Regions from separate parts of the Avibacterium sp. 20-132 genome, predicted to be linked through region 3. Evidence: riboswitches for the same ligand, from Rfam matches in the RefSeq annotation. Region 3 holds a riboswitch; each other region holds the start of a gene.

Region 1 (10,792 bases), 770 kb from region 3:
AATTTCGTAGCTGACACCACTTACGAAAGAGGAAACCACAACATCGTCAAGTGAAATGGTAAAGCTGAGTAACCAGCCTGAGACAATGGCAGGCAAGGCTAAAGGCAGAATAATTTTTCGCAGAATGGTAATTTCACTCGCACCTAAATCTTTTGCCGCTTCAAGCATTTTGGCATCAAATCCTTTTAAGCGAGAAAAGACTGTCACCACCACATAAGGCAAGCAGAAGGTAATATGTGCCAGTAATAATGACCAAAAACCTAATGAAATGCCGACAATCATAAATAGGGCAAGTAGGGATACGGCCATAACGATATCAGGCGACATCATAACGATAAATAACATTCCGCTCACTGCTTGTTTACCGCGGAAACGATAGCGATATAAGGCTATGGCGGTTAATCCCCCCACAATGGTGGCAAGGGTTGCCGCAAAAAAGGCAATGGTAACCGAGTGCAATGCAGCTTGGATCAGGGTATCGTTATTAAATAAACGCTCATACCAATTCCAGCTAAACCCTTTCCAACTCAATCCATAACGATCAGCATTAAAAGAATTGGTGACCAAAATGATAATTGGGATATACAAATAAGCGTACACCACCAACATAAAAATATTACGCAGTAAACGACTCATTATTCCAACTCCATTTTCTTATTCATTAATTTACTTGCTTTGTAATAAACAAAAATGAGGAACGCCATTAAAATGGTTAAGCCAATACTAATTGCTGAACCAAATGGCCAGTTACGTGAAATTAAGAACTCGCTCTTAATTACGTTACCCACCAGTAACACTTTCGCACCGCCAAGTAAATCAGCCACATAGAACATTCCCATAGCAGGTAATAGCACTAATAAGCAACCTGCGATAATGCCTGGCATCGTGAGTGGAATAATCACTTTGACAAAGCGTTGGAAACTGTTTGCTCCTAAGTCTTTAGCCGCTTCTAATAAACGGTGATCTAATTTTTCAATAGCGGCATACAATGGCAAAATCATAAATGGTAATAATAAATAGACTAAACCAATAATTACCGCCACTTCGGTATTTAGAATACGAATTGGTTCGTTAATTATGCCTAAGGTCAGTAATGTGCTATTTAACACCCCTTTTACGCCAAGGAAAATTTTCATTCCATAAATACGAATGAGTGAGTTTGTCCAAAATGGTAAAACCACTAAAAAAAGCAAAATTGGGCGATATTTTTCCTTAATTTTGCTAATCATAAAGGCAAAAGGGTAACCAATAATTAAACAAATAATGGTGGCAATACCCGACATATAAAGTGAATTCCACACCACTTGGGCATAAAGCGGTTCAAATAGGCGTGTGTAATTCTCAAAGGTAAATGGCAATGCATAAAAATCACTGCCATCACGGGTTAAGAAACTGACTGTTAGCACCAATAGGTTAGGCGCTAATACAAACAAAATTAACCAAGCAAAGATGGTTGTAATGGTAATTTTTTGAAATCCCGTATTAGCTGTCTTCATCGTCTAACACAACCTCCCAACCTTCGTGCCAAGTGAGGGCGACCTTTTGTCCTACTGAGTGATCAATATGCGGATCATCTTCATTGAAGAATTCACTCACTAACACTTTCATATCATTATGATCAAGAATAATGCTGGATTCCAATGTCATTCCTTTATAGTTACGATCAGAAACGTGTCCGATAATCGCTTTAGATTGCTCATTTTCATCTAATTCTTCAATCACAATATCTTCAGGGCGTAAAAGCACTTTCAAGTGTTGATCTGGTTGAACCGGTAAATCCGTATAGATTTCACAAATACGTCCTTCAACATTGGCTTTTACGGTTTTTTCGCTTACACGCTCAATCACTTTGGCATCAAAAACGTTGATCTCACCAATAAAGCGTGCAACAAATAAATTCTTCGGCTCTTCGTAAATTTCACGAGGCGTACCGTCTTGTTCAATATTCCCTTTGTTCATTACGATAATACGATCAGACATCGTCAAGGCTTCTTCTTGATCGTGAGTAACGAAAATAAAGGTAATCCCTAATTGACGTTGCAATGCTTTCAGTTCATTTTGCATTTCTTTACGCAATTTATAATCCAATGCAGAAAGAGATTCGTCTAGTAATAATACTTTTGGCTTATTGACTACCGCTCTTGCAATGGCAATACGCTGTTGCTGACCGCCAGAAAGCTGAGTGGGTTTACGTTCAGCCATTTCTTCTAAACGAACCATACGTAAGGCTTCCATTACACGCGGCTTAATTTCTGCGTTTGGCACTTTTTGCATACGTAAACCAAAAGCCACATTCTCAAAAATCGTCATATGTGGGAAAAGAGCATAACTTTGGAATACGGTATTCACAAAGCGACGTTCTGCCGGCACGTCAGTAATATCCTGACCGTCAAGAATAATCTTACCGCCGTTAGGATCTTCTAATCCTGCGATTAAACGTAAAACAGTGGTTTTACCACAGCCTGAAGGCCCTAAAATCGTCAAAAATTCGCCATTGTTAATGGTAAGATTTAAACCATCAATAATCGTTTTGTCGCCATAAGACTTAGTTAAAGAACGAAGCTCAATAATCGGTTTGGTTTGAACTGAATTTTCCACTAGCTTTGGTTTTCTCCCTAACAAGTTGGTTGAACAATCAATAGATAAAAATAAGTGCTAATGATATAGCGAACGCCCCACAATGAAAAGCAATTAATCACATTTTGCCTAAAAAAATTAGGTTGAATTTTGTTATATATCAATACCTCAAGCCAACAGCCTCGTTAGAATAAAATGCAACAATTTTTGTAAAGCGATAAAATGATTATGGAAAATAGCACGCAATATCAAGAAGGATTACTGGAACGTTTTTTAAACTATGTGAGTTTTGATACACAAGCAAAGTTTAATGCCAAACCCATTCCCAGCTCCATAGGGCAAGCAAAGTTAGCCAAATTTCTGCAACAAGAGCTTTTCGCACTGGGCTTGCAACAAATTGAATTAAGTAAACAAGGTATTCTGACCGCATTTTTGCCTTCCAATATTAGCCCCCAAATGCCAACAATTGGGTTTATTAGTCATCTTGATACGTCACCGCAATGTAGTAGCAAACATACCTTACCTGAAGTGATTGAAAATTATCGCGGAGGTGATATTTCTCTTGGCGTTGGTGAGGAATTTATTAGCCCTGTATATCATCCGTTTTTGCAAAAACTGATTAACAAAACCTTGGTGGTGAGTGATGGAAAAACCTTGTTAGGGGCAGATAATAAAGCAGGAATTGCAGAAATTCTGACCGCACTTTATATTTTGCAACAAAATCATCTTTCTCATTGCAATATTCGCCTCGCCTTTGTGCCAGATAAAGAAACAGGGCAAGGAATGAAACATTTTCCTTTTGATAAATTTACTTGTGATTGGGCATATTGTCTTGCAGGGGAAGGGGTTGGCAGTTTGGGCTATGAAAATGTGAATGTTGCTACCGCCACCGTAACGCTTTATGGACGCAATATTCAAGCTGGCGTAGGCAAAGATAAAATGCGTAACGCATTGACATTAGCGTGTGAATTTCAAAAAGGCTTGCCTGCTCAAGAAGTGCCAGAAAAAACAGAACGAAAACAAGGTTTTTTTCATTTAGAAAGTCTAGCGGGCGATATTGAAAAAGTGGAAATGCGCTATTTAATTTGTGATTTTGATCGGGTGAGCTTTGAGCAACGTAAGGCATTTTTGGCGATGATGATTGTGGATTTTAATCGCAAAAAACGTTTAAGAAAGAAAGCACAGCTAAGTATTGAAGATCAATATAGCAATATGGCTGAGATCATTAAACAACAGCCAAAATCGCTCCAACTTGCTGATTTAGCTATGAAGCAATGTGGTATTGAACCTATTCTCACGCCGATTCGTTCAGGCTATCTTGGTGCAAAATTGGCGGAAAAGCAAATTCCTTGCCCAATGTTATTTACGGGCGGATACAATTTTCATAGCAAGCAAGAACTGACCACCCTTGAAGGAATGTGGGACGCAACAAGGGTGATTGTAAAAATGGCCCAGTTAGCCAATAAACTCTGTGGCTAATCAAATAACGTTTGCCAAATTTGGCGAATAAACTGCCGTTCAGATTGATATTCTGCTTGCTTTACCACCGCAGGCAAGCCAAGTAAATTTAAATGATGAATACGGTTGCGTAGGCGAGTGTAGGCATTTTTCAAATGTTCAGAAATATCAACATTTATCACCGCACTTTTGTTTTCGCTATTTTGGAGTTCTGCCATTGACTCAAAAATCCGCACATTATCTGACCAAATGGTTAAATTAGGGTATTGCGGCGCGTAAGCCAATACCAAATATTGGGCGATAAACTCAATATCCGTAATGCCGCCTTGATCGGTTTTAATGTTAAATTCATCAGGATTGGTATGGGCAAGATGTTGATACATTTTCTCACGCATTGCTTTTACGTCTTCCTTAAGTTTGACAAGATCCCGTGGCGCAGAAAGTACCTTACGGCGAATTTGTTCAAAGCGTTGGCGTAAGGCAACATCGCCATAAACGGCTCGGCTTCGTACAAGCGCTTGTTTTTCCCACGTCCAAGCGTCATTAAGCTGATAATTCTCAAAGGCACTTAGCGAGCAGCCAAGTAAACCCGCATCACCAGACGGGCGTAGGCGAATATCGATATCATAAAGCACTCCCGCACTCGTATTCATACTAAAAATACTGATGATTTTTTGCGTCAGTTTGAGATAAAACTGATTGCTGTCGATCACTTTTTTGCCGCCTTGCGTTTGACCTGTTTTGCTACCGTCAAACAGAAAGACCAAATCCAAATCAGATTTGTAGCCCAGTTCAATGCCACCTAATTTGCCATAGCCAATGACTAAGAAACCTTTCTCATTAGGCGGAAGATATTCAGGAATACCAAAGCGCGCAGTAACTTGTTGCCAAGCAAGCTCTACAACGGCAGCAATAATCGCTTCTGCCAAATAGGTCAAATGATCGCTTACTTTCATTACGGGCAATGCGCCGAGAATATCTGCGGCTGCCACACGTAACAAGGTGCTTTGCTTAAATTGACGCAGGGCATCAATAAACTGTTCTTCGTCATCTTGCGGTAAACGGAGTAGATATTGCTTTAATTCGCTGGCATATTCGCTGAAATCGGTCGGGTTTAATAATGCGTTGCGATCTAATAATTCATCAAGCAAAATGGGGTGTCGCGCCACTTGTTGAGCAATAAGCTGTGAGTGTGAACATAGCTCAATGAGCTGATTGAGTACTTGCGGATTTTCCACTAATAATTCCAAATAGGCGGTGCGAGTGAGAATTTTATCCACAATATCCAACATTCGGGGGAGCAAGCTTTCATAGGCTTGATGTTGAAACACTTGAGTAAGTAGCATCGGCATTAACTGCCTTAATACGCCACGCCCTCTGCTTCCAATCGGACGGCGAGCCAGTTCGTTGCGAAACTGAGTAAGGCGTTGTAGGAGCGGTGCATTTTCTGCCAATGTTATGCCATTTTGTTGCAGAATGAGCAGAAGATCTTCCTCATTGAAATCCGTTTCTAAAAAATCGTTCCATTGGCTATTTTCTTGTGGTGAGGGATCATTTTCTGCACCAATTAATTGTGAAAAAACCGACCGCACTTTATTTTGGTACGATTGTAATAAGGCATCAAAATCCGCCCAGCTTGTTATGCTATTTTCCACGAGGACAGGCTGTTTTTGCGTATTCCATTGGGTATAACGTTGCAGAGCAACAATCAGGCGCTGGCGATCCAGCTCTTTTTCTGGCAAAAGCTGAGTTTGTTTGTCGTCAATGGCTTGCAACACATTTTCTACACGGCGTAAAAAAAGGTAAGCATTTTTTAAATCAGTGACTTCTTGAGAGCTAAGTAAAGCGAGTTGTTCCAATTCAGGTAATATGTGAAGCAATCCGTGTTGTTGCAATTTAATTTCACGTCCACCACGAATAAGTTGGAAAACCTGTACAATAAATTCAATTTCACGAATGCCTCCCGCGCCCAGTTTGATATTATCCGATAACCCACGGCGTCGCACTTCCCGTTCAATTTTATGTTTCATTTCGCGTAAAGATTGGATAACGCTAAAATCAATATAACGGCGGTAAATAAAAGGGCGGAGTAAATTTTGTAAGTTTTTGACATTGGGATCTTGCGGATCAGCGCCTAAGATACGCCCTTTGATCATTGCATAACGTTCCCAATCTCGTCCTTGTTCTTGGTAATATTGTTCCATTGCGGTAAAACTTAGGGCTAATGCCCCCGCTTCACCAAAGGGGCGCAGACGCATATCTGTGCGATACACAAAGCCATCAGGGGTATATTGATCTAAGGCATTAATCAAACGTTGTCCTAAGCGAGTGAAGAAGACACTATTTTCAATAGAACGCCTTGCGCCTTGCGTTTCGCCGTTAGCAGGGTAGGTAAAAATGAGATCAATATCTGAGGAAAAGTTCAGCTCAAAACCGCCTAGTTTCCCCATTCCTAAAATATAAAGTTGTTGCGGTTTGCCGTGGCTATCCATCGGTATACCCATTTCAGCACAGGCACGCTGATAAAGCCAATCCCGAGCGGCAATAATAATGGTTTCTGCCAATTGTGAAAGGGCAATGAAAATTTCTTCGACCGTCGCTAAGTTTAAACTTTGACATAAACTTAACTTCGCCATTTCGCGATGACGAAAAAGACGTAATTGGCGATAAAGTTGGGTGTCATCAGTAACTTCTTGAAGTAAGGAATGCAAGGCTTGTTGGTAATAGGCTGTATTTTCTAAATGGGGGAATTGTTGCCAACATTGGTGTAAAAAGTGCGGTTGTTTTTTTAACGTTTCTGCAACAAAATCAGACATTGCAATGCCTTGTGCCAGTTTACCTATTAGGCTAGTCGGATCATTTTTCTGCTGTGCAAGTTGCGTGTAAAGCCCTTCATTATAATGTTCAGGGTAATGCTGAATTAAACAATCTGCCAGTGTTTTCAACGTATCGTCAAGGTGAGGAACAGAAAATGCCATAGGTTATCCTTATCAATCATTAACTGATTGCTAACTATAAAGAAATTTTAAGAATTTTTAAATACATAGATTGCATTGGTAAAGGAAAATTACTACACTGAACGCGAGCTAGAGGCTCAAATTAGTCGGGGTGCTTGATAGCTGAGATCATACCCGTGAACCTGATACAGTTAATACTGACGTAGGAAACTAATTTTTTTGCTGTTCACGTCAATATTGCTGGTCGTTTTTTATTGGAAGGAAACACTATGCAATTCAAAAAATCTTTTTCTCTTACTTTTCTTACCGCACTTTTGGGCACTAGTCTGATGGCGACACCAAGCTCCGCGCAAGAGGTGCAAGTTTATACTTATGATAGTTTTAGTGCTGATTGGGGCGCCGGTCCAAAAGTGAAAGCGCTGTTTGAGCAAACTCACCCCCAATGTCAGGTGAATTATGTGCCTTTTGATAGCACTGGGGTAATGTTTAATCGGATTCGCCTTGAAGGGAAAAAGAGCAAAGCCGATATTGTGCTAGGCTTAGATCAAACAATGCTTGAAGAAGCGAAAAAGACCTCATTATTTGCAGAACATCAGGTGCCAATGGCGCAACTTTCTTTACCTGAGAAGTGGGAAGATAAGGTGTTCTTACCTTATGATTTTGGTGCTTATGCCTTCGTGTATCATAAAGAAAAATTATCAAACCCACCGAAAAGCCTAAAAGAATTGGTTGATAATCAACAACTTCGCATCATTTATCAAGATCCGCGTACCAGTGGCGTAGGGCGTGGATTAGTGATCTTAATGAATGAAGTTTATGGCGATGATGTAGAGGCGGCGTGGAAGAAATTGGCTCGCCATACCGTTACCGTAGGGAAAGGTTGGTCAGAAACTTACGGCGCATTTTTAAAAGGCGAATCAGATTTGGTGTTTAGTTATAACACTTCACCACTTTATCATCTCTTAAATGACAAGGATGCCAATTATGCCGCGACAGATTTTGCTGAAGGGCAAGTGCTACAAATTGAAACCGCAGCGCGAATGGCAAATCACCCTAACGCTTGTGCTGATGCCTTTATGCAATTTTTGATTACTCCAGAAGCGCAACGCCAAATTTCACAAAAAAATATTATGTTTGCCGTTATTGATGAAAAAATTGAACCGCACTTTGATGCGTTGAAACAAGCACAGCAAAGCAAAACCACGTTGGGAAGTGGCGTCAATACAGAACAATTAAAACAATGGACGAACACTTGGCAAGCCAGCTTAACACAATAATACGCCGTTACGTGCAAAAATTCCCCCTTTCTTCAATGCTTGGGGGAATGGGCGTGATATTGCTATTGGCGACATTTTATGGCTTTACCTTAAGTGCGGTGTTAAATCTTGGCAATCATCAGCAATGGACAGCGCTTTGGAAAGATGACTACATTCGCCACGTTATCGCCTTTAGTTTTGGGCAGGCATTTCTTTCGGCATTCTTATCGGTGAGTATCGGATTATTATTTGCCCGTGCGTTTTTTTACCAAGATTTCCGTGGTAAATCGCTTATTTTGAAATTATTTTCCCTCACTTTTGTGTTACCAGCTTTGGTGGCTGTACTAGGACTATTAGGGATTTACGGACATTCAGGTTGGGTGGCAAGGTTATTTTCCGCCCTTGAGATTGACTGGAAACCCAATATTTATGGCTTAAGTGGCATTTTAATCGCACATTTATTTTTTAATATTCCTTTAGCAAGCCGTCTATTTTTGCAAGCCCTATCAAGCATTCCTAATCAGCAACGTCAGCTTAGTTCACAGCTTAATATTCGCGGTTGGCAATTTATTCGTTTAATCGAATTACCTTATTTACGCCAACAATTTTTGCCTGCCTTTGCGTTAATTTTTATGCTTTGCTTTACTAGCTTTGCCATTGTACTCACACTTGGTGGTGGGCCAGCGTATACCACCTTAGAAGTGGCGATTTACCAAGCCATTTTATTTGAATTTGATTTACCTAAAGCGGCAATGTTAGCGTTGTTGCAATGCGGTTTTTGTGTCCTATTGCTTATGATGAGCAGCTTCTTTCATCGCAAAGATCCTAGCCAGCTCGATTTACGCCAGTTCTGGCGAGAAAAGCAGACAAGTGCGGTACAAATTTGGCAAGTTTTTTGTGTGGGCAGTGTGCTGATTTTTATTTTTTTACCCTTGCTTTATATGGTGGTGGCAGGATTAGATTGGGACGCGTGGCAAAAAGTGGCACAAAATCCCCAGTTATGGCGTGCTTTGGGTTATTCCTTAAGTATTGCACTATGTTCTGCGCTATTTGCTATTGTATTTTCAATGGCATTACTCTTGCTCGTGCTACGCTTAGCTTGGCAAAGCCACCGTTATTGTGCCAATGTCATTAGTAATATGGGGATGATCGTGCTTGCGATCCCAACTTTAGTGGTGGCGTTAGGGCTATTTATTCGTTTGCAAGATCTTGATTTTCAGCCGTGGCATCTTCTCCTTATTGTAGCGTTTTGTAATGGCATTTTGGCAATGCCTTTTGTGATTCGCACGCTTTCTGCCCCAATGTATCAAACAATGCAATATGAGCGACTTTGCCAATCTCTTGGCGTGCAAGGCTGGCAACGCTGGCGAGTGGTAGAATGGCAAACTTTGCGTTCAGCGATGCGGTATGCTAGCGCATTGGCTTGTGCCTTATCGCTGGGCGATTTCACAGCGATTGCTTTATTTGGTAATCAAGATTTCATCTCTTTGCCTTATTTGCTTTATCAGCAATTAGGCTCATATCGTATGCAAGAAGCGAGCGTAACCGCTTTAATTTTATTAGGGTTATGTGGTCTGTTATTTATGATGATTGAAAAACCGCAAAATGTGGCATAGCGAAAAGCAAGAGCAAAGCGAAAATAGCAAAAAATTGCACCGCACTTTGTTTTTGTTCGATATTGGTTCTTATTACGTTAATGATTTAGACAAGATAATGATTAAACTGGATACTTATTTTCATTACCCCAATCAAGCGATGCACTTCCAACTGCATATTTCGGCGGGACAACGTGTTGCCATAGTGGGGGCGAGTGGGGCGGGGAAAAGCACTTTACTCAATTTAATTGCTGGATTTGAACTCTCCGATAAGGGGGAAATTTGGCTTAATGGGCAAAATCACACCTTTAGCGCGCCTCATCAGCGTCCTGTTTCGATGCTCTTTCAAGAGAATAATTTGTTTACGCATTTAACGGTGGCTGAAAATATCGCCTTAGGTTTAAAGCCTAGTTTAACGCTGAGTGCGGAAGAAAAAGCACAAGTGGAAAAGGCGGCAAGTGCGGTCGGATTAGGCGATTTTTTATCTCGCTTACCTAATGCCCTTTCTGGCGGGCAGAAACAGCGTGTCGCTTTAGCTCGTTGTCTGCTTCGTGATAAACCGATTTTATTGCTTGATGAACCATTTTCTGCGCTCGATCCTCATTTGCGTCAAGAAATGTTGAATTTATTAGAGAATTTATCTCAGCAGAAAACATTGACGTTGCTCATTGTTACTCATCAACCTAATGAATTAGTCGGAAAAATTGATCGCCTTTTATGTGTTGAAAATGGTAGGATTAGTGATAAATCATTACCTGAATTAAAAATTTAGGTCTAAAATAGACCGCACTTTTTGTAATAAGGATAATTTATGACAATCACAAACATTCAAATTCCTTCTTTAACACCGCACCCAACCTTAGAATATTGGTCAGTGTGTAAAGTGGAAGCGTTATTTGAAACCCCTTTTTTAGAGTTGGTGTATCGTGCCGCTCAGGTTCATCGTGAG
Region 2 (10,792 bases), 460 kb from region 3:
GTGCGATCGGAAGATTCTTGGTCAATATGCTGACGAGAAATTGTTTGGTATTGTTCAGCAATATTGGTTAAGTTCAAAAAATGGCTGAAGGCTCTCGCGACAGGAATAATGTTTTCGTCAGAAATTGTCGCGAGGGTATCAAGTAGCTGCTGGCGTGCTTTTTCATCACCCGCACGGGAATTGCGTGATAACACACGAATATTTTCAATTAAGTCAAGAATATCACTACCTTGTGCATCACTAATGGTTTCGCCCAAGAAATGCCCAAGCATATTGATGTTGTTACGCAGTGTTGTGTATTGTTGGATCATAAGCACCTCACAAAAAAATAAATTCGTTTTCTGTGATAGATATAATCAAAAATAGGGAGAAAGGTCAATTATTTAAAAGATAAAAAATAATATAAATCAAAAGTGTGGTGGTTTTTTTATGAATTTTTTATCTTTTTTTATATGAAATCTAATAATGTTAGTAATTTGTTAAAATTTAGTCTAAAAAATTGCCCGTTATAGTAACGGGCAGGAGATGAATTATAACTGTTTAACTGAACTGCGAACGACTAATTCAGGGTGCATTTCGATAATTTGGTGCTGACCTGATTTATCACTAATGCGTTGGAATAATAAATTCACCGCTTGTGCGCCTAAACGAGATTTAGACTGGTGTATTGTGGTAAGTGGCGGTGAATAAAAACGCGAGGCGTGAATATTGTCATAGCCAATAATAGAAATATCATCAGGCACTTTCAGTCCTTTTTCTCCAATGGCAGAGATTGCACCTAATGCCATTACATCATTGCAACAGAATACCGCGCTAGGTAAGTGTGCTTGCTTTAAGATTTTATTCATACATTCATAGCCATCTTCTGGCTCAAAAAAACCTTCCATTACCCAATCGGGATTAATTGGCAAATTAGCCTCTGTCATTGCTTTAACAAAACCTTCATAACGTGTTTTAGCCGTGGTTTTAATTAATTCACCTGCAATGATACCAATGGCTTTATGCCCATTATCAATCAGATATTTGGTTGCCATATAGCCACCTTCAAAGCTGTTGTCTTGAATAATATCTGTATTTTGATTATTTGGTCCCCAATCCATTACTACCATTGGAATATCGGTGAAATTTGCCAGCAGATCGAGGGAATCTTGCGTGTATTCTGCACACATCACTAACACCCCATCTACGCGTTTTTTAGCAAGCATTTCAAGGTGATTTTTAATTTTTTCTGGTTCATTTTGGGTATTGCATAAAAATAATGAATAGCCTTGGCGATAGCAATGCTCTTCAACGGCGTGAATAATTTCAGCAAAATAAGGGGCTTCACTGGTGGTTACGATCATACCAATTGATTTTGTGGTATTGACTTTCAAACTTCTCGCTACTGCACTGGGTGAATAATTGAGTGCTTGAATCGCCTCGCGTACTTGCTTTTCTGTTTCAGGTGCAACAAAGCGCGTTTTATTAATTACGTGGGATACCGTCGTGGTGGACACGCCCGCCATTTTTGCCACATCTTTAATTGTTGCCATAATTCCTCCGAAAAAATTTTGGCTATTATAAAGGGCGAAATCGAATTGTTAAGGGTTATTGCGAAAAAATTTGCACTTCATCACAGCTTTTTCCTGTTTACTTAAGAAAGTTTCTTTTTTTCACAATTTTGCTATAATCCCGACAAGTTTTATCAACTTTTAGGAGTAAATTATGGGTACATTTGGTTATGCAATGATGATGGTTGTGCTATCTTTAGGCGTGATCCTAACGCTTGCCTCATCAATTTTTTAATGAGTTGATTTAAAAGAAAAAGCTAAGTTTAGAAAACTTAGCTTTTTTTATAACGCATTGTTTTTATAAAAGTTCCTTAGGTAAAGAGAACTCACCTTAGTGAGTTTCCAGTTCCTAAATTAAATTGAAAATAAAGCTAAACAAGTAATAGATTAAAGTTTATCTGCGTTTTGTTTTAAGTATTTTGCAACGCCTTCAGGGCTGCCGGTCATTCCTTCTTTGCCTTTTTCCCATTGTGCTGGGCAAACTTCACCGTGTTCTTCGTGGAATTGTAACGCATCAACCATACGGATCATTTCGTCAATGTTACGACCAAGTGGAAGATCGTTTACAACTTGGTGACGAACAACGCCATCTTTGTCAATTAAGAATGAAGCACGAAGTGCAACGCCTGCTTCAGGGTGTTCAATACCGTATGCTTGAGCAATCTCGTGTTTAACGTCAGCAACCATTGCAAATTGAACTTCACCGATACCGCCTGCATCAACAGAGGTTTTACGCCACGCATTGTGAGTGAATTGAGAGTCAATAGAAACACCAACCACTTCAACACCACGGTTTTTGAATTCTTGATAACGGTGATCGAATGCGATGATTTCAGATGGACATACAAAAGTGAAATCTAAAGGCCAGAAGAAGATAACTGCTGGTTTACCTTCGATGTGTTTTTTTAAGTTAAAATTATCAACAATTTCACCGTTGCCTAATACAGCGGATGCAGTAAAATCTGGTGCTTGACGAGTTACTAATACCATAGTAAAAATCTCCTATAAAAATTAATGATAGATATGCTTAAACAACAATAAGCGTAAATCAGGAAATATTCTAAAGAAAAGCACCGCACTTGAATAACTGTTTTTATCTATTAAATTGATTATTTTTACCTAAATTTAATAAAAGTAAGGAAAATGTATGAAAGCAAATACTACATCGAACACCACCTTTGTCCACGCTGGACGCAAAAAGAGAATGACGCAAGGCAGTGTGAATCCTGTGATTCAGCGTGCCTCTTCTTTAGTTTTTGATTGCTTAGCGGATAAAAAAGAAGCCGGCAAAAACCTCACTAAAGGCGCATTATATTATGGACGTCGCGGTACGCTCACTCATTTTGCCTTGCAAGATTTAATGTGTGAATTAGAAGGTGGGGCAGGCTGTTATCTTTACCCTTGTGGGGCTGCTGCGGTAACCAATACCATTCTTTCTTTTGTGGCAACTGGTGATCATATTTTGATGACAGGTGCGGCTTATGAGCCAACTCAAGTGTTCTGCAACGTAATTTTGCAAAAAATGGGGGTAAGTACCACCTATTATGATCCGCTGATGGGGGCTGAAATTGCCAACTTAATGCAGCCAAATACTAAAGTGGTGTTCTTAGAATCGCCAAGCTCACTGACAATGGAAGTGCCTGATATTCCTGCGATTGTAAAAGCTGTGCGTGCGGTTAATCCTGATGTCGTGATTATGATTGATAATACTTGGGCGGCGGGCGTGTTATTTAAGGCGCTGGAACACGATATTGATATTTCTATCCAAGCGGGGACGAAATATTTAGTAGGGCATTCTGATGCAATGATCGGCACTGCGGTATCTAACGCCCGTTGTTGGGATAAATTGCGTGAACATTCTTATTTAATGGGGCAAATGGTGGATGCAGATACCGCCTATGTTACCGCACGGGGTATTCGTACCTTAGCGGTTCGCCTAAAACAACATCAAGAAAACAGCATAAAAGTTGCGCAATGGTTAGCTCAACAGCCTGAAGTAAAAGCGGTCTATCACCCAGCTTTAGCAAGCTGTCCGGGACACGAAAACTTTAAGCGTGATTTCACGGGTGCCAGCGGGTTATTTTCTTTTGAACTAAAAGAGAAATTAACACAAGAACAATTAGAACGCTTTATGGATCATTTTGAACTGTTTTCAATGGCGTATTCTTGGGGAGGATTTGAGTCATTAATTTTATATAATCAACCAGAAGAGATTGCTAAAATTCGCCCTAATATTGATAGAAAACTGACTGGCACATTAATCCGTGTGCATATTGGTTTTGAAGAAGTTGAAGATTTAATCGCTGATTTGAAAGCGGGCTTTGAACGTTTGAAAGGTTAAAATGCCTGACCCCACATTAAAAGTGGGGTCATTTTTTTGCGAAAAGTTAATTTTCTTTTTTCAATTTAATTTCTTGCACCCATTTATTGACTAAGCGTTTGCCTTCTTCTGCCGAACCAAAACGGTCAAAATCAATATTGATCAGCTTCAAGGTTTTAGGATCAACTGATTTGGGTGAAGCTTGCGCATTCACATTAGTTGGAATTTGATAAACCCCAGCCTCACGCCAAGGAATTTCTTGTGCCTCTTTAGATAATGCCCAATCTACAAATAATTTTGCGTTATCCAAGTTTCTTGCGCCTTTAATAATGCTTAATCCACCAAGGGAATAACTATCACCCTCACAAGGCAAAATGGCTTCCACTGGTGCGCCATTTTCTTTCTCGGTGGCATAACTATGCACGAACCCAACACTGACCGCACTTTCACCGCGTGCTAAATTACTGGTAACTTGATTGCTCTTCATATATTGAGAAACATTTTTATCTAACTGTTTTAGATAGGCAAAGGCTTTTTCTTCACCGAGTAATTCAATCAGCGTAACAATCGCTGTATAAGTCGTGCCGGAAAGTTGAGGATCTGGTACTTGAATTCGTCCTTTTAAGCGGGGATCAAGCAAATCTTTCCAACATTTTGGATAGTCTTTAATGCCTAGCTCAGCAAATTTTTCAGTATTTACACCAAAACCAAGTACGAGCATATATAAAATAGACGTCAGATCGCCTTTTTTATCTAACAATGCTTTAAATTGTGGCATTGTTTCAGCTTGCATTGGTGAACGATAAGGGCTGAGTAAACCCAGATCGCCAGCTTGATAATGTAATTCAATCGTACCGCCGTACCAAACATCCGCTTGCGGATTGTGTTGTTCTGCTTTTAACTTGGATAAGGTCGCCCCTGTACTATTACGTACAAATTGAGTTTGCACATGATACTTCTTACTAAAAGCCTGCGTGATTTTCTCACAAGTCGTACTTTGCACACTACAATAGACGGTGAGCTTGCCTTCGGCCTGAACGGCATTGGAAAACAGCGTTGCCGAGCCTAAACAAAGTGCGGTGTAAATTTTACTTAAATTTTTATTTAGAAAGTTCATTCTCACGCCCTATTCTTTTCCTTTTACATCAATAATAAACACTTCCGATTGCGATCCCAATCGCATTGGAATTCCCCAAAATCCATAACCTGAAGTAACGAAAAAATGCCCGTTGCCAATTTTCTCATAACCGTAATCTAAACGATATAACACCTTTGTGATTAAATTTGCTGGAAAGATTTGTCCTTTATGTGCGTGGCCTGAAACCTGAATATCAATAGGTAAGGTTGAATGTGCCATAATTTCTGTTGGACGGTGATCCAATAGAAAAATAGGTAAATGGGTATTTAAGCGATTAATTATATCTTTGGTTTTTGGACGCGCTTTAAATAAATCATCATTACGCCCAATCAGCACAAAACGATTATCTACTTGCACTGCTTGATCCATCAGAACCGTAATACCAGCTTGACGAATTTCGTTGGCAATCGCCTGCTGTTGTCCAAAGAAATCGTGGTTACCTAAGGTGGCATAAACGCCAAGCGGGGCGTGTAATTGAGCAAGATGCGGTCGCATTTTTTCTGCGACATAAGCGCGAATATTATCATCCATAATATCGCCCGGGAGTAAAATAATATCGACTTTTTGCTCGTTCATTATTTCAGCCAGCTTATCCAATTGTTTGCCACCAAATAATCGTCCAAGGTGAAAATCACTCGCCATTCCAATACGCAAGGGTTTGAAAGGTTTATCCAAGGTAATTTGATAATGAATGACTTGTGGCGTGTAAGCATTATAGACGCTCAATCCAATCAAACTGATTAAACCAACAGGATAAAGCCAAGCTAAGGTGCGGTGCAATTTGGGCTTAAATTTTTGTTTTCTAAAGATAAAGTAAATAGCTACACAGGCTAAGCTGACAAAGCTTGCAAAAAGCAAAAATGCCAAAATAAAAGCGCTAGTGCGAAACATCGGGTAAATACGCGAGACAGTGAGCAAAATAATACTGTTTGCAGCGAGATAAGTACTCAGGGTGAAAATTTTACGACAAACAGGACTGGCATTTTGCAAATAAAGCCAAGAAAGGGTGCGGTTAAAAATATAAATAAAACATTGTAAGAAAATAATACAAATTGCGAAAATAACCTGGTATCGCATTATGAACAGCTTTCCTAACGTAAAAAATCATAAAGTGCGGTTATTTTTAACCGCACTTTATCCTTTGTCAATGTAAACTTACTTTAGTTTCACTTCTTCTAGCCAACGTTTTATTAAGCGTTTTCCTTCTTCGTCTGAGCCAAAGCGATCAAAATCAAAGTCAATGAGTTTTAAGGTTTTTGGATCGGTTGAATTTGGCGAGGCTTTAGCGTGAATATTGGTTGGAATTTGATACATTTTTTCTTCACGCCACGCAATTTCTTGTGCTTCTGGGGTTAATGCCCAATCCATAAATAATTTCGCATTGTCTAAATTTCTCGCCCCTTTCAAAATACTGATACCACCAAGCGAATAGCTATCCCCCTCACAAGGTAAAATTGCTTCCACTGGTGCGCCATTTTCTTTTTCTGTTTGATAACCATTAATAAAACCGATGGTTACCGCCGCATCCCCACGCGAGAGATTGGATTTCTCTGTGCCACTTTTTGCATATTGGGAAATGTTTTTATCTAAAGCTTTAAGATAACGAAAGGCTTCTTCCTCACCGAATAATTGCACGAGTGTTGCGATAAAGGTGTAGCCGGTACCTGTATTGCGCGGATCAGGCATTTGAATTTGATCTTTAAATTTGGGATCGGTTAAATCTTTCCAACATTTTGGGTAGTCCTTAATGCCTAATTGTTTGAACTTTTCCGTATTTACACCAATGCCTAACACAATAATATAGCCAATTGCGGTTACATCACCGTGCTTGTCGAGCAATGCTTTAAATTGTGGCATTGTTTCCGCTTGTAGGGGCGAACGATAAGGTTCGAGTAATCCTAATTGCGCAGCTTGAAAATGAGGTTCAATGGTGCCGCCATACCAAATATCCGCTTGTGGCAAGGCTTGTTCTGCTTTGATTTTAGCTAAGGTTGCCCCTGTGCTATTACGCACAAATTTGGTGTCCACGTGATATTTTTTAGCAAAAATTTGAGCCATTTTTTCGCACACAGAATGTTGCACGCTACAATAAATATTGAGTCGTCCTTCCGCGTTAGCATTGTGGCTAAATAAAAAGAATCCACCTAGCACAATAAAAATTAAGCCACATTTTGATAAAAATGATGAGAAAAAAGGTTTAAATTGCATTGTCATTTCCTTATTAATTAAATGATTAAAAAGTCATATTGACGAGCAAGGAAGAAATTAGAAAGGTAAAAAAGAATATTCTGCAACATAGCTATTTGCAAGAATATGATCTAATTAGTTTCCTACGTCAGCATTAACTGAATCAGGTTCACGGGTATCATCTCAGCTTAAAAAGCACCCCGACTAATTCCCGTTTAGTATAGAAAGGGCAGGATATTGCTGTCAAATAGAAAAGACTAAATGGCTATAATTAATGATGAAAAAAGGAAATAAAAATAAGCAAAAAATAACCGCACTTCTTATCCGCAAAGAAATCACAAAATAAAGGTGTTTGGGTTTTTATAGAAAGAAAAGTGCAGTGAAATTTTCCTGATTTTTTCACCGCACTTTTGTGATTGAGGTTTTACTAAGCAGGGGCTTGGAAGATCACTTCCTGTGCTTTTTGCGTATATTGATTAAGTTGATCAAAATTCATATAGCGATAGGTGTCTTCTTTGTCTTGCTGTAAATCCGCCACATAGGCTTGATATTCTTCTGGCGTTGGCAGTTTGCCGAGCAGTGCAGCCACAGCAGCGAGTTCTGCTGATGCCAAATACACATTTGCCCCTTGTCCTAAGCGGTTCGGGAAATTGCGGGTTGAAGTGGAAACCACTGTGGCATTATTGGCGACACGCGCTTGATTGCCCATACAAAGTGAACAACCGGGGATTTCAATCCGTGCGCCACTTTTACCATAAATGCTGTAATAGCCTTCTTCTGTCAGTAGGCTGGCATCCATTTTAGTTGGTGGGGCGAGCCATAAGCGAGTTGGAATGACCTCTTTAAACTTGGCTAATAATTTTCCAGCTGCACGGAAATGGCCAATATTCGTCATACAAGAGCCGATAAATACTTCGTCAATTTTATCCCCTTGCACCTCAGAAAGAAGGCGAGCGTCATCAGGATCATTTGGCGCACATAAAATCGGTTCTTTGATTTCATTGAGATCGATTTCAATCACGGCAGCATATTCTGCATCAGGATCTGCGCTGAGTAATTGAGGATTTTCTAACCATTTTTCCATTGCGTTGATACGGCGTTCTAGCGTACGCGCATCGCCATAACCTTCTGCAATCATCCATTTGAGTAATACAATGTTGGAATTCAGGTATTCAATGATTGGTGCTTTGTCTAATTTTATGGTACAAGCGGCGGCAGAGCGTTCTGCTGAGGCATCGGAAAGCTCAAAGGCTTGCTCCACTTTAAGATGCTCTAATCCTTCAATTTCTAAAATGCGACCAGAGAAAATATTTTTCTTGCCTTGTTTTTCTACCGTGAGCAGGCCTTGTTGAATGGCATAATAAGGAATGGCGTGGACTAAATCACGCAAGGTGATGCCCGGCTGCATTTCACCTTTGAAGCGAACAAGCACACTTTCCGGCATATCCAGTGGCATTACACCTGTGGCAGCAGCAAACGCCACCAAGCCTGAACCAGCAGGGAAAGAAATGCCAATCGGGAAGCGAGTGTGTGAATCTCCGCCTGTTCCTACGGTATCAGGCAATAACATACGATTTAGCCAAGAGTGGATAACGCCATCTCCGGGACGAAGCGATATACCGCCTCGGTTCATAATAAAATCAGGCAACGTGTGATGGGTGACCACATCCACCGGTTTAGGGTAGGCGGCGGTATGGCAGAAAGATTGCATCACAAGATCTGAGGAAAACCCTAAACAGGCGAGATCTTTTAGTTCATCACGGGTCATTGGGCCGGTGGTATCTTGTGAGCCGACAGAGGTCATTCTTGGTTCGCAATATTGTCCCGGACGAATACCTTCTACACCGCAGGCGCGCCCGACCATTTTTTGTGCGAGGGTAAACCCTTTATGGTTATCGGCTATTGCTTGTGGTTTGGCAAAAATATCATTTTCAGCTAAACCTAAACTTTGGCGTGCTTTATGTGTTAAGCCTCGTCCGATAATTAATGGAATACGTCCGCCAGCGCGTACTTCATCTAATAATACATTGGTTTTTAACTGAAATTCGGCTAATACTTGATCGCTATTATGCTGGCAAATTTTGCCTTGATAAGGGTAAATATCAATCACATCCCCCATATTGAGTTTGCTTACATCGACCTCAATCGGCAATGCTCCCGCATCTTCTAACGTATTAAAGAAAATAGGGGCAATTTTTCCGCCTAATACCACGCCACCCGCGCGTTTATTCGGAATATAAGGAATATCCTCTCCCATAAACCATAGCACCGAATTCGTCGCAGATTTGCGAGATGAACCTGTGCCTACAACGTCGCCCACATAAGCCAGTGGATAGTCTTTTTCTTTTAAGGCATTAATTTGTTGAATTGGTCCAATATTGCCGGCTTCATCTGGTTGAATGCCTTCTCGTTCATTTTTTAGCATTGCTAGAGCGTGCAAAGGAATATCTGGACGTGACCACGCATCTTGAGCAGGAGAAAGATCATCTGTGTTGGTTTCACCCGATACTTTAAATACGGTAACAGTGAGTTTTTCGTCTAATTTTGGACGTGATAAAAACCATTCAGCCTTTGCCCAAGATTGAAGAATTTGTTGTGCGTAAGCATTGCCTTGTTTGGCTCGTTGTTCTACATCGTAGAAATTATCGAACATTAATAACGTGGAAGAAAGGGCGGTGACGGCATAAGGGGCAAGGGTGTCATTATCAAGGGCTTGGAGCAGTGGTTCAATATTATAACCACCTTGCATTGTACCTAAAATTTGTACCGCACTTTCAGGACTAATCAAGGGAGAGTGGGCGCTACCATTGACAATGGCGGCAAGAAAAGAGGCTTTCACATAAGCGGCTTCATCCACCCCAGCCGGTACGCGGGTTTTAAAAAGCTCAAGAAGATATTCCGTTTGCTCTGCTGGGGGATGTTTTAATAATTCAATAAGCTGTGCGGTTTGTTCGGCATCTAATGGTTTTGGCACAACACCCTGTGCGGCACGTTCATCAATATGTTTTTGGTAATCGTGTAGAAAGTTTGACATTGTGTTTCCTCTTATTGTTTTTATCGTTAGGGATAGCACTTTTCTTTTTTCTCACTTGAGTTAACTAAAAGAAAAGTGCGGTGCTTTTTTTGAGTGTTTTTACTTAGAAAACTTTCTTAAATGGTTTGATGATGACTTCGCCATAAACCCCTGCTTCCACATAAGGATCTTGGTTTGCCCATTGTTGGGCGGCTTCAAGACTATCAAATTGAGCAATAACCGTTGAACCGGTAAAGCCTGCCTCGCTGGGGTTTTCATCATCAATGGCTGGATTTGGTCCCGCGGTTAATAGACGATTTTCTGCTTGTAATTGTTTTAAACGAGCGAGGTGTTGCTCACGCACAGCAAGACGCTGAGCGAGTGTGTTGGGTTTATCTTGTGCGAAAATAACATAATACATTTTGTTGTTCTCCTTGATTAGGGTTTTGCCATTAATGCTAATGCTTTTTCTAGTTCTGGGTTGTTTTCTCGCGGAATGGCACGAGATTTTCCTTTATTATCTACTGCAACGAAGGTAAAGATCGCTTCCGTCACACAATAACGTTCACCAATGGGTTCACTGG
Region 3 (10,792 bases):
GGGCGGGGGTTTATATTGCGAAAGACAAAACTGTTACTTGGCAAGTTGCTAATCCAAAAGATGATCGTTTATCTAAGATTGGTGAGGGAACCTTACTTGTTAAAGGGAAAGGGGTAAATCTTGGAGATATTAGTATTGGGGATGGTACGGTTATTTTAGCTCAAGAGGCTGATGACGAAGGAAAGAAACAGGCGTTTAATCAAGTGGGAATTGTGAGTGGGCGTCCTACCGTAGTTTTGCAGAGTTCGGATCAAATTGATCCTAATAAATTGTATTTTGGTTTTCGTGGAGGTCGATTAGATCTTAATGGAAATGCATTAGTTTTTGATCGTATCCAGAATGTAGATGAAGGGGCAATGATTGTTAATCATCATTTATTGAATCCAGCTAATGTGACGTTGAAGGCCTCTCTTTCTGATTCATTCGTGATGGGGCATAAACCTACTGATGATGGCGATTTTTTTGAGTTTTATAATCTATTTGAGCGAGAGAACCAATATTTTCGTCCAAAAACGCCAGCACAAGAAAGAAGAAGAAATAAAGGCGCGGCCTCTTTCCCCTATTTTGAAGAGGAACGAGCAATTAGTTACTTTTGGGAATATTTAGGTACAGATAAAGAAAAAGCGATCGAGCAACTGCGTTTAAAACAAAAATATCTATTCAGTTATAGTGGTTTTTTTGGTGAAAAAGATAAAACGAAACACAATGGTAAGTTGAATATTCATTATTCTCCAGATGTTCCCAAAGCTATTTACCAATTTACTGGTGGAATGGCATTGAATGGGGAATTATCAATTAATAATGGTGAATTAATTTTATCCGGTAGGCAAACACCTCATGCCAGAGATTTTTTGAATAAAAAAGAGGTCATTTTTGATGATGATTGGATAAATAGAGATTTTTCAGCAAATACGATTTCTGTTACTAATCAGGGTATTTTCACCGTAGGACGTAATGTTTCTTCTCTTTCAGCTGATATTAACGCAACAAATAATGCTGTATTAAATCTAGGCTATCAGCCAACGCAAAAAGTGTGTCTGCGTTCTGATTATACTGGAGAGGTAAGCTGTGATACGCCAACCTATAATGAGAACGTATTAAATACTATTCCAAGAACTCAATTTACCGGTGATGTTACGCTGTCTGAGCAAAGTGCCTTAAATTTAGGAAAAACAGATTTCATTGGGGCGATTCAAAGCGAAAATACAAGCCAAACAGTATTATCAAAAGAGGCTCATTGGAAATTGACAAAAAATAGCACGCTAGGAAACTTGACGTTAGATGAAGGCGCTCAAGTTACATTGAGCCAAGAAAATAAACCATTTAATACCTTAACGATTAATGGTGATTTAAGTGGAAAAGGGAAATTTTATTACCGCACTAAGTTTTCAACGCGAGAAAGCGATCAGGTTGTTGTTAATGGACAAGCATCGGGAGAGCATACCTTAGTTGTCAATGATGCGGGCAGTGAACCAGAACGTAGCAAAGCCCGCCTTACATTGCTGACAGCGAATGGTTTATCAGATAATTTATCTGTCACCTTGCAAAATAACTATGCTGATATAGGTACTTATCGTTATAACTTAATTAAAGAAGGTAATGCTTTCCGCCTATATAACCCAATTGTAGAAAAACAAATTGAGCAAGAAGAACGTCAAGCCGCGGAAGAGCAAGCGCGTCGTGAAGCAGAAGTAAAACGTTTAGAAGAAGCGCGTAAAGCCGCGGAAGAACAAGGTCGCCGTGAAGCAGAAGCCAAACGTTTAGAAGAAGAGCGTAAAGCCGCAGCGGAAGAGCAAGCCCGCCGCGAAGCAGAAGCAAAACGTTTAGAGGAAGAACGTAAAGCCGCGGCAGAAGAACAAGCCCGTCGTGAAGCCGAAGCAAAACGTTTAGAAGAAGAACGTAAAGCTGCAGCGGAAGAGCAAGCGCGTCGTGAAGCAGAAGCCAAACGTTTAGAAGAAGAGCGTAAAGCCGCAGCGGAAGAGCAAGCCCGCCGCGAAGCAGAAGCAAAACGTTTAGAGGAAGAACGTAAAGCTGAAGCGGAAGAGCAAGCCCGTCGCGAAGCAGAAGCAAAACGTTTAGAAGAAGAACGTAAAGCCGAAGCGGAAGAGCAAGCCCGCCGTGAAGCCGAAGCAAAACGTTTGGAAGAAGAACGTAAAGCCGAAGCGGAAGAGCAAGCTCGCCGTGAAGCAGAAGCAAAACGTTTAGAAGAAGCACGTAAAGCCGCGGCAGAAGAACAGGCTCGCCGTGAAGCGGAAGCAAAACGTTTAGAAGAAGCACGTAAAGCCGCAGCGGAAGAGCAAGCTCGCCGTGAAGCAGAAGCAAAACGTTTAGAAGAAACACGTAAAGCCGCAGCGGAAGAGCAAGCCCGCCGCGAAGCAGAAGCAAAACGTTTAGAAGAAGAACGTAAAGCCGTAGCGGAAGAGCAAGCTCGCCGTGAAGCAGAAGCCAAACGTTTAGAAGAAGAACGTAAAGCTGAAGCGGAAGAGCAAGCGCGTCGTGAAGCAGAAGCAAAACGTTTAGAGGAAGAACGTAAAGCTGAAGCGGAAGAGCAAGCGCGTCGTGAAGCAGAAGCAAAACGTTTAGAGGAAGAACGTAAAGCTGAAGCGGAAGAGCAAGCGCGTCGTGAAGCAGAAGCAAAACGTTTAGAAGAAGAACGTAAAGTCGCAGCGGAAGAGCAAGCTCACCGTGAAGCCGAAGCAAAACGGTTAAAGCAAGCTGAGTTAGTGAGCCGTGTATCAAATACTGGATTATCAGAGCTTTCGGCTCAAGTGAATGTGGTGCTTGAAAAAGATCAGCATTTAAATCAGCGCCTTTTCCAAGCTGGCAGCCAGCAAGCTCAACTATGGACAAATGTTGGTGTTCAAAGAGGTGATTATCAGTCCGATAATTATCGTCATTACGAACAATATAGTTCCTATACTGAATTAGGTGCAGAAAGTCCGTTGAATGAACAAGGTATAAGTGTAGGCGCTATGGTATCCCATACACGAGCTAATATGAATTATGATCAAGCAAGCGGTAAGCTTAGATATTCTCAAGCAACGCTCTATGGCAAAATTCAAAATAGTAAAGGCTTATTCGCCGCTATTGATTTAGGGTATGGACGTTCTAATAACCAGATTACGCTAGATAGCCATTCAATTAAATTTAAGCGTAATATATTTGCTGCGGGGATGAGTTTAGGCAAAAAATGGGATTTAGGATATATGGATCTTAATACCTTGTTAGGCTTAAGGTATCACCATTTTACAAAAGCACATTACACATTAGAGGATGCAAGCATTGATTCGCCATCATTAGATTTAGTGAACTATTATGCTGGAGCGGAATTGTCAAAAACTTGGTCTTGGGAAAGTGTTTCGATTACGCCAAAATTGGCACTGTATTATTTTGATGCGAGCCGTAAAACATTCGATCACGCAATAATGGTGAACAATAATCGGTTGGTGCAACAATTTAATCGTGGTTGGCAATATCAAACAGGGCTTGATTTCGGTGTTGGGGTATTCTCAATGGGAATGACATTTACCTATGAAAAAAGCCAAGAGGCGGCAAATAATAGATTAGTTGATTTGAAGGTGACTTATAAATTCTAACTTGTCGCGATGATCGCTGTTTCAATTTAATCTAAGACGAAGCAATGCAGCAAACTGGCATTAATAACACGGTGATGTAGTGCAGGCGTAGTTTAAAATGGAATGACGATGGATTAAAAAATGCCCCTTTTGGGGCATTATTTTTAGCCTAATCTTTATAGTTGAATGAAATAGATAATAATCATAATGACTAAATAGCTCAATCCCAACCAAGCCAACCTTATTAGCATTGGATTAGGTGAGAGTTGTTTTGCTAGACTGAGGTTTAGCCACGCAAAAATAGGGGCTGATAGGAAAGAAGCCGTCATTGCAAAAGGGATCATTTTACCGATAGCGCCACTAAAAAATTGAATAATAATGAAACTCGCAAAACAAGCCGCTAACATAAAATAACGTAATCCTTTTTCATTATTAACATCTGTTTGTGCGCCAAATTTGAGTAGCTGAATTGTTTGTTGATTGCAACGAGAATAGCCATCAACAGCAACAATTGTGGTGCCATAAATACACACAAATGCGATAAGCGCAATAAACCAACGGCTCCATTCCCCAATGCTTAGTGCATACATTTCTACAAATAAATGAATAAATTTGCCACCGCTAAGGGGGGGAATGGTATTACCATATTGAATTAATGCGCCAAGTGCCATAAACATTAAAGCTAACACAATGGTTGTGAGATAGCCGATATTAAAATCTAATTGATGATGTTTTTGATAATTTGGCGTTAATCGTCTTTTTTGTACCACCCATAATGAACTGGCAATACTGAGTTCCATTGGGGCAGGCATCCAGCCCATTAATGCAATTAAGAACGGTACGGCAGCGAGACTCCACGCATCAGGTGGAACAAAATCAGCCACTGGTGGCGATGTTTGTTTAGTAAAAGCAAGCACCAACGCAATGAGGGTGATTACGGAGAGAAGTAGCATAATGCTTTTTGATACTTTATCTAATCGCTGATATTGGCGATAAAATAAGATCACTAAAAAACTCACTAATACAATAATGTTAAGACTATTGAGATCAATAGAAAAAGGAAGTAACATAGCCAATAGTACGGCAGAAAGTAAGGTTCCACCTGCAATATTCACCACTGTTGCAAAGAGATTAAATAATAGGAATAACCATAAGTACCCTTTACCTTTTTCTGCATAGCCTTGCAATACGCTTTTATTTTGCGTTGCACTATAATCAAATGCAAAACGGAAAAAGGGGTATTTAAGTAAATTTACTAAAATAATTAATCCAGCTAATTGATAGCCATAATATGCGCCAGCCTGTGTGGAGGCTATAATATGAGAGCCACCAACACAGGAGCAAGCCATAATCACACCCGGACCTAAATTACGTAATAGAGAAAGGTTTATTGTCATTTATTCACCTAGAATTGCTTTTACTGTTAATGCGACATCTTCCGCTTGCATAATGGTGGAGATCACGGCAACGCCATCTGCACCGTTTTGTAGAAGTGGTTTCACGTGAGGGGTTTTTATGCCACCAATGGCGACTAATGGCTTAGTAATTCCTTGCTCACGCAAATATTGAACAAAATTAATGCCGACATCTGGAGCCGCGTCAGATTTTGAAAAAGTTGGAAAAATAGGACCGCACCCATAATAATCAACGCCATTGAAATCATTATGTTGTTGTGCTTGTTGCAAGGTATTGACCGATAAACCGATCAGCATTTTGCCTTGAATTTGTTGAGCAAGCTTATCTACCGCAAAATCTTTTTGCCCAACGTGAATGCCGTCAGCCTTCAATTTTTCTGCGAGTGCGACATCATTATTCATAATAAAAGGCACATTATATTGTTGGCATAATGCCTGACATTGGCGAGCAAGCTGTTCAATTTCCGTTGGATCTTGCAATGAAAATTGCCCTTTTTCACGAAATTGATAACAAGTAATACCGGCTTTTAACGCCTGTTCTAAACGATCTAACAAGGTTTGTTGTGGATTGTTGGCATATTGTGGTAGATGACGGCAATCTTGTGTGCCGGCCACCAAATAACAGCGTAAAATGTGTTTATTCATAATTTTTTTGCTCCTGTGAATAGGCCCAGTGATTCGTTGGGCCGTGTCCGTGTCCGATATTTAAAGGGTGCGTTATGGCACTTGTGATAAACGCTTTGGCCGTTTTGCAGGCTTGCTCTAAAGATTGTCCTTTTGCGAGTTCAGCGGTTAAACAAGCGGAAAACGTGCAGCCTGTGCCGTGTGTGTGTGGCGTATTAAAACGCGGACTTTCCAAAATAAAAGATTGCGTTGGCGTGAAAATAAAATCTTGGCATACTGTGCTTTTTGAATCTTGTTGATGACCACCTTTTATAATCACTGTTTTTGCACCCATTTGTTGTAAATGTTCAGCAATTTTCTGGATACTATGCTGATCTTCCGCTTTCAATCCAGTTAATGCTTCTGCTTCGGGTAGGTTGGGGGTTAGCACATCGGCTAAGGGCAATAACTGCTCACGCATTGCATTGATTGCCGATTGTTCCAATAAACTAGCGCCTCCTTTAGCGATCATAACAGGATCTATCACAATATTAGGAATCGGGTGTACCTTTAAAAATGTGGCTACGGTGTGAATAATTTCCGCAGTGCCTAACATACCGAGTTTCACCGCATTGGGCGTGAAGTCTGCGATAATCGCATTCAGTTGCGCTTCAATGGTTTTAGGCGGAATTAAATGAATATCGGTTACCCCTAAGGTATTTTGTGCGGTAACCGCAGTAATCACACTCATACCAAATACATTCTGCATTTGAAAGGTTTTTAGATCTGCTTGAATACCCGCACCACCGCCACTGTCTGAGCCGGCAATTGTAAGGGCTTGTGCAATATGAGCCATTTTTTCTCCTTATTTATGCTGATTTCTCTATGCTAACTCGTGCAAATTGTGCCACTTGCTGGTCATTCAATTCGCCAAGTGAATCTAAAAGTGCGGTGTAAAATTGCCCATATTTTGTTGGCGCAAGATGTTGTGCCGCTAATTCTCCTGCTACGGCATAAGCTGTACAGGCTTGTACGACGGCCTCAAAAGGAGAATGCGGGTTAACCGCCAAAAATGCGCCTAACACTGCGCCGAGTAAACAGCCCGATCCTGTGATTTTAGGAAACATTGCCGTTCCATTATGAATAGTGGCTAATTGCGTTCCATCACTAATATAATCCACCTCACCACTTACTGCGACAATACATTGATAACGTTGCGCAGCAAGCATTGCAATTTCGCCAATATTGCCATCACCTTGTCCCGCATCTACGCCTTTCGCCGACCAATTTACGCCAGCTAATTGAGCAATTTCGCCAGCATTGCCACGAATAGCAGTGAATTTTACCTTGTTAAGTAATTCAGCGATTACGTCCTTGCGATATTGCGTTGCGCCGACCCCGACCGGATCAAGCACGACGGGAATACCAGCTTGATTTGTGGCTTGCCCTGCCGCCAACATCGCTTTCACTTTAAAGGGATCGAGTGTACCAATATTAATAGACAAGGCGGCACTGAATTGAGCAAGATCGGCCATTTCTTCTTCCGCATCCGCCATAATCGGCGATGCACCTAAAGCGAGTAGCCCATTAGCCACATAATTTGCCACCACAATATTCGTAATGCTATGAATTAACGGGTTTTTTTGACGGATTTGTTCTAACAAATTGAATTGCATCATATTCTCCTATTATGCATAAGAAGGGAGTAAAAAATAAAATACCAATGATAAAAGTAGATTTTTATTCATTGATAGGAAATAAAAAGTAAGAAATTAGGGAATAAAACAGAAATAGGGTGCGGTATAAAATTAGACAAGTTTTCATAATAAGTTTCCTACGTCAGTGCTAACTGGATCAGGTTCAACGGGTATCATCTCAGCTACTTAACGTAGCACCCCGACTATTAATGCTTTTCACTCTACAAAGAAATGAGGAGAAAGACAATATTAATCGTCATAATTTTTTTATTCTTTAATAAATATTTTTAATTTTGCGAGCAAGATCGCAAAAATGATTTAAGGGCATTGCGAAAGTGCGGTGCTTTTTTCATAGTATTTTTATTTGTCATCGTAAATGTGAACCTTATGTTGGAATGAAATTTTCGCTCAAATTAGATGTGATTTTATGGCTGATTATTGGGGCAGGCTTGAGTTTACTTTATGTCCCGAAAGCCCTATTAATGAACTTACATTTAATGTTTTGGCTTGTGGGAAGTGGAGCATTGGCAGTCTTGATTGCCTATGCTTTTACTTATTACAACACGGCAAAATGCCTCATTTATGGGGTGATTTTTGTGTTGAGTTTAGGGTATTTTCATTTCCAAGCGAATCAGCTTTTGAGCCAAGCAGAACAGCTTGCCCGTGTAAATAACCACATCAGCACGCCAATCAAGATCGAGAAAATTTTACATCAGCAAGATTATCAAACGATTATTGCCACAGCGAGATTAGCAGAAAAGTTGCCCGAACAGCGTATTTATTTGCAATGGCAAAGCAAGAATAACAGCGTTTCAGATAGGAAGATTGAAGCAGTTAAAGTAGGGCAAATTTGGCAGGCAGAATTATTGCTTAAACCTTTAGCAAGCCGTTTAAATCAAGGCGGTTTTGAACGGCAAAAATGGTATTTTTCACAAGGCATTAGCGCCTATGGCAGAGTAAAAAGTGCGGTAAAAATTACGGAGAATTTTTCTTGGCGCGAGCGATTATTGCAAGTCAGTTTTCAGCAGACCCAAGGTTTATCTATGCAAGGACTGTTACTGGCATTGGGTTTTGGCGAACGAGCGTGGCTTAACCCTGAACATTGGCAAATTTATCAGAAAACAAATACAGCACATCTCATCGCAATTTCTGGTTTGCATATTGGCTTGGCGATGTTGCTCGGTTTTGCTCTCGCAAGAGTAATGCAGTTCTTTTTACCCACTCACCGAATAGGGGCGATTTGGCCATTATTATGTGGGATTTTGATTGCGTTAATTTATGCTCAGCTAGCTGGATTCTCTATTCCCACCTTAAGAGCATTGCTTGCCTTATGCTTGGTTTGCGTGATCCGAATGCTACGCTGTTATTATACCGCTTGGCAGTATTTTCAATGGGTGGTGGCATTGCTTATGCTATGGGATCCAATGATGTTACTTTCCGTCAGCTTTTGGCTTTCTGCGGGCGCGGTAGCGAGCTTGATTTTATGGTATCAGCTTGTTCCTTTCGATTGTATTAAGTGGCAAATTTATCCGATTAAAAATGTGTGGGTGAAGAAACTAGTGCGCTGGATTTTTTCCTTATTTCATCTGCAATTGGGGTTGCTATGTTTATTTACCCCTATTCAGCTTTATTTTTTTCACGGAATGGCTTTATCGGGAATGATAGCAAATCTTTTCGCTGTGCCATTGTTCAGTTTCTGTCTTGTCCCAATGGTGCTGTTTGCAGCATTGAGTCAAGGGGCATTGGGTTCGTGGCAAGGGGCAAATTGGCTTGCAGAATACCTCACCGACTATCTGGCACAATGGCAAGGATATTGGTTGAATATATCTCATAAGCAAGGGCAATGGATTGTGATTCTATTACTTGGTTTAGGATTACTTTATGTTCACTTTTTGCAGTATTTTCAGCAAAATTCACAGCTAAAAGTAATGAAAAAACCGATCTTAGCGGTAAAAAAGAGCATTTCACTTAATGCAGAAAAATTGCCCAATCCGCGATTTCTGCAAAAAATGAAGTTTATTTTTATGGGCTTGCTTAGCATAATGCTGATCAATTTAGGGTGGCAAGGGATAAATACACCTAAATGGCGGTTAGAAACCCTTGATGTCGGGCAGGGCTTGGCTACCTTATTGGTGAAAAATCAGCGTGGTATTTTATATGACACTGGAGCAGCTTGGCGTAATGGCAGTATGGCTGAGTTAGAAATTTTGCCTTATTTGCAACGACAAGGCATTGTGCTAGACAAATTGGTTTTGAGCCACGATGATAATGATCATTCAGGGGGCGCAGAAGCGATTTTACAGGCATTTCCAGAGGTTGAATTAATGGCGTCTTCTCGAAAAAATGCGTCAAAAAAACACCGCACTTTTTGTCTTCAAGGAAAACAATGGCAATGGCAAGGATTAACTATTACTGCGCTTTCACCGCAACAGATCCGAGATCGTGCAGAAAATCCAGACTCTTGCGTACTGTTGATTGATGATGGGCAATATAAGGTGCTTTTAACAGGGGATGCGGACAGTCAAACAGAGCGCCAATTTGCTGATTTAGCTGGAAAAATAGAGATATTGCAAGTGGGACATCACGGCAGTAAAACCTCTAGCAGTGAATATTTTATCAAAACAGTACAACCGAAAATTGCGTTGATTTCTAGTAGCCGTGGCAATCCGTGGCATTTTCCTCACTCAGTGGTTTTAGAGCGTTTAAAGGCACAACAAAGTGCGGTGTATAATACCGCTGATTTTGGTCAGATTAGTCTATTGTTCTTCCCTGAGCAGATAAAAATTCATACCGTAAGATCGGAATTTTCCCCTTGGTATCGGGGATTAATTGGCTTGTTGGCAAAATAAAGGTAAAATGGCAAAGTTTTTTAACGGAAATGAATAAATTATGCAAGATAAAGACTTAACTACGCTGCAAACGTTCAAACGCTTATGGCCAATTATTGCGCCTTTTAAAGCAGGGTTAATTGCTGCAGCTATTACCTTAGTATTCAATGCGTTAGCAGATGCTTCTCTTATTCAAATGCTTAAGCCTTTATTAGATGATGGCTTTGGTAAAGCCGATGTTGGCTTTTTACGTTTAATGGCCGTAGTTGTTGTACTATTGATTATTGTGCGAGGTGTAACAAGTTTTGTTTCAACCTATTGTTTAGGCTGGGTTTCAGGAAAAGTGGTGATGACAATTCGCCGCCGTTTATTTAAGCATTTAATGTATATGCCCGTTCCCTTTTTTGATCAAAATTCAGCAGGAAAATTACTTTCTCGTATTACTTACGATAGCGAACAAGTCGCCAATTCATCATCAGGTTCTTTAGTAACTATTGTGCGTGAAGGAGCGTATATTATCTCTTTGCTTTGCGTAATGATTTATACCAGTTGGCAACTTTCCTTAGTGCTTTTTGTAATAGGACCGATTATTGCGGTGCTAATTCGTATGGTATCGAAAAAATTCCGCGAGTTAGGTAAAAATATGCAAAACTCAATGGGAGAGCTGACTTCTT

What was found. A riboswitch is a leader RNA that binds a small molecule or an ion and turns the genes downstream of it on or off. The one in region 3 is predicted to bind thiamine pyrophosphate.
Region 1: it holds a riboswitch for thiamine pyrophosphate, as region 3 does, so the genes downstream of both, thiB (thiamine ABC transporter substrate binding subunit) here and thiM (hydroxyethylthiazole kinase) in region 3, are expected to answer to the same signal.
Region 2: it holds a riboswitch for thiamine pyrophosphate, as region 3 does, so the genes downstream of both, L4F93_RS09635 (ABC transporter substrate-binding protein) here and thiM (hydroxyethylthiazole kinase) in region 3, are expected to answer to the same signal.

Annotation. Positions count from the first base shown of each region.
Region 1 is NZ_CP091456.1:1,708,829-1,719,620, forward strand. Features, by position in the region: gene potC (spermidine/putrescine ABC transporter permease PotC) at 1-636, opposite strand, end outside; gene potB (spermidine/putrescine ABC transporter permease PotB) at 636-1,496, opposite strand; gene potA (spermidine/putrescine ABC transporter ATP-binding protein PotA) at 1,483-2,598, opposite strand; gene pepT (peptidase T) at 2,800-4,056, shown strand; gene glnE (bifunctional [glutamate--ammonia ligase]-adenylyl-L-tyrosine phosphorylase/[glutamate--ammonia-ligase] adenylyltransferase) at 4,053-7,013, opposite strand; TPP riboswitch at 7,130-7,218, shown strand; gene thiB (thiamine ABC transporter substrate binding subunit) at 7,262-8,269, shown strand; gene thiP (thiamine/thiamine pyrophosphate ABC transporter permease ThiP) at 8,305-9,864, shown strand; gene thiQ (thiamine ABC transporter ATP-binding protein) at 9,962-10,615, shown strand; gene bioB (biotin synthase BioB) at 10,655-10,792, shown strand, end outside.
Region 2 is NZ_CP091456.1:2,011,245-2,022,036, forward strand. Features, by position in the region: gene ppc (phosphoenolpyruvate carboxylase) at 1-311, opposite strand, end outside; gene purR (HTH-type transcriptional repressor PurR) at 531-1,532, opposite strand; gene L4F93_RS09615 (peroxiredoxin C) at 1,938-2,540, opposite strand; gene metC (cystathionine beta-lyase) at 2,698-3,891, shown strand; gene L4F93_RS09625 (ABC transporter substrate-binding protein) at 3,938-4,987, opposite strand; gene L4F93_RS09630 (metallophosphoesterase) at 4,997-6,085, opposite strand; gene L4F93_RS09635 (ABC transporter substrate-binding protein) at 6,164-7,216, opposite strand; TPP riboswitch at 7,319-7,408, opposite strand; gene acnB (bifunctional aconitate hydratase 2/2-methylisocitrate dehydratase) at 7,623-10,229, opposite strand; gene L4F93_RS09645 (YciI family protein) at 10,333-10,629, opposite strand; gene yciA (acyl-CoA thioester hydrolase YciA) at 10,647-10,792, opposite strand, start outside.
Region 3 is NZ_CP091456.1:2,475,699-2,486,490, reverse strand. Features, by position in the region: gene L4F93_RS12010 (S6 family peptidase) at 1-3,596, shown strand, start outside; gene L4F93_RS12005 (NRAMP family divalent metal transporter) at 3,752-4,972, opposite strand; gene thiE (thiamine phosphate synthase) at 4,973-5,635, opposite strand; gene thiD (bifunctional hydroxymethylpyrimidine kinase/phosphomethylpyrimidine kinase) at 5,628-6,449, opposite strand; gene thiM (hydroxyethylthiazole kinase) at 6,463-7,272, opposite strand; TPP riboswitch at 7,408-7,502, opposite strand; gene L4F93_RS11985 (DNA internalization-related competence protein ComEC/Rec2) at 7,686-10,139, shown strand; gene msbA (lipid A ABC transporter ATP-binding protein/permease MsbA) at 10,180-10,792, shown strand, end outside.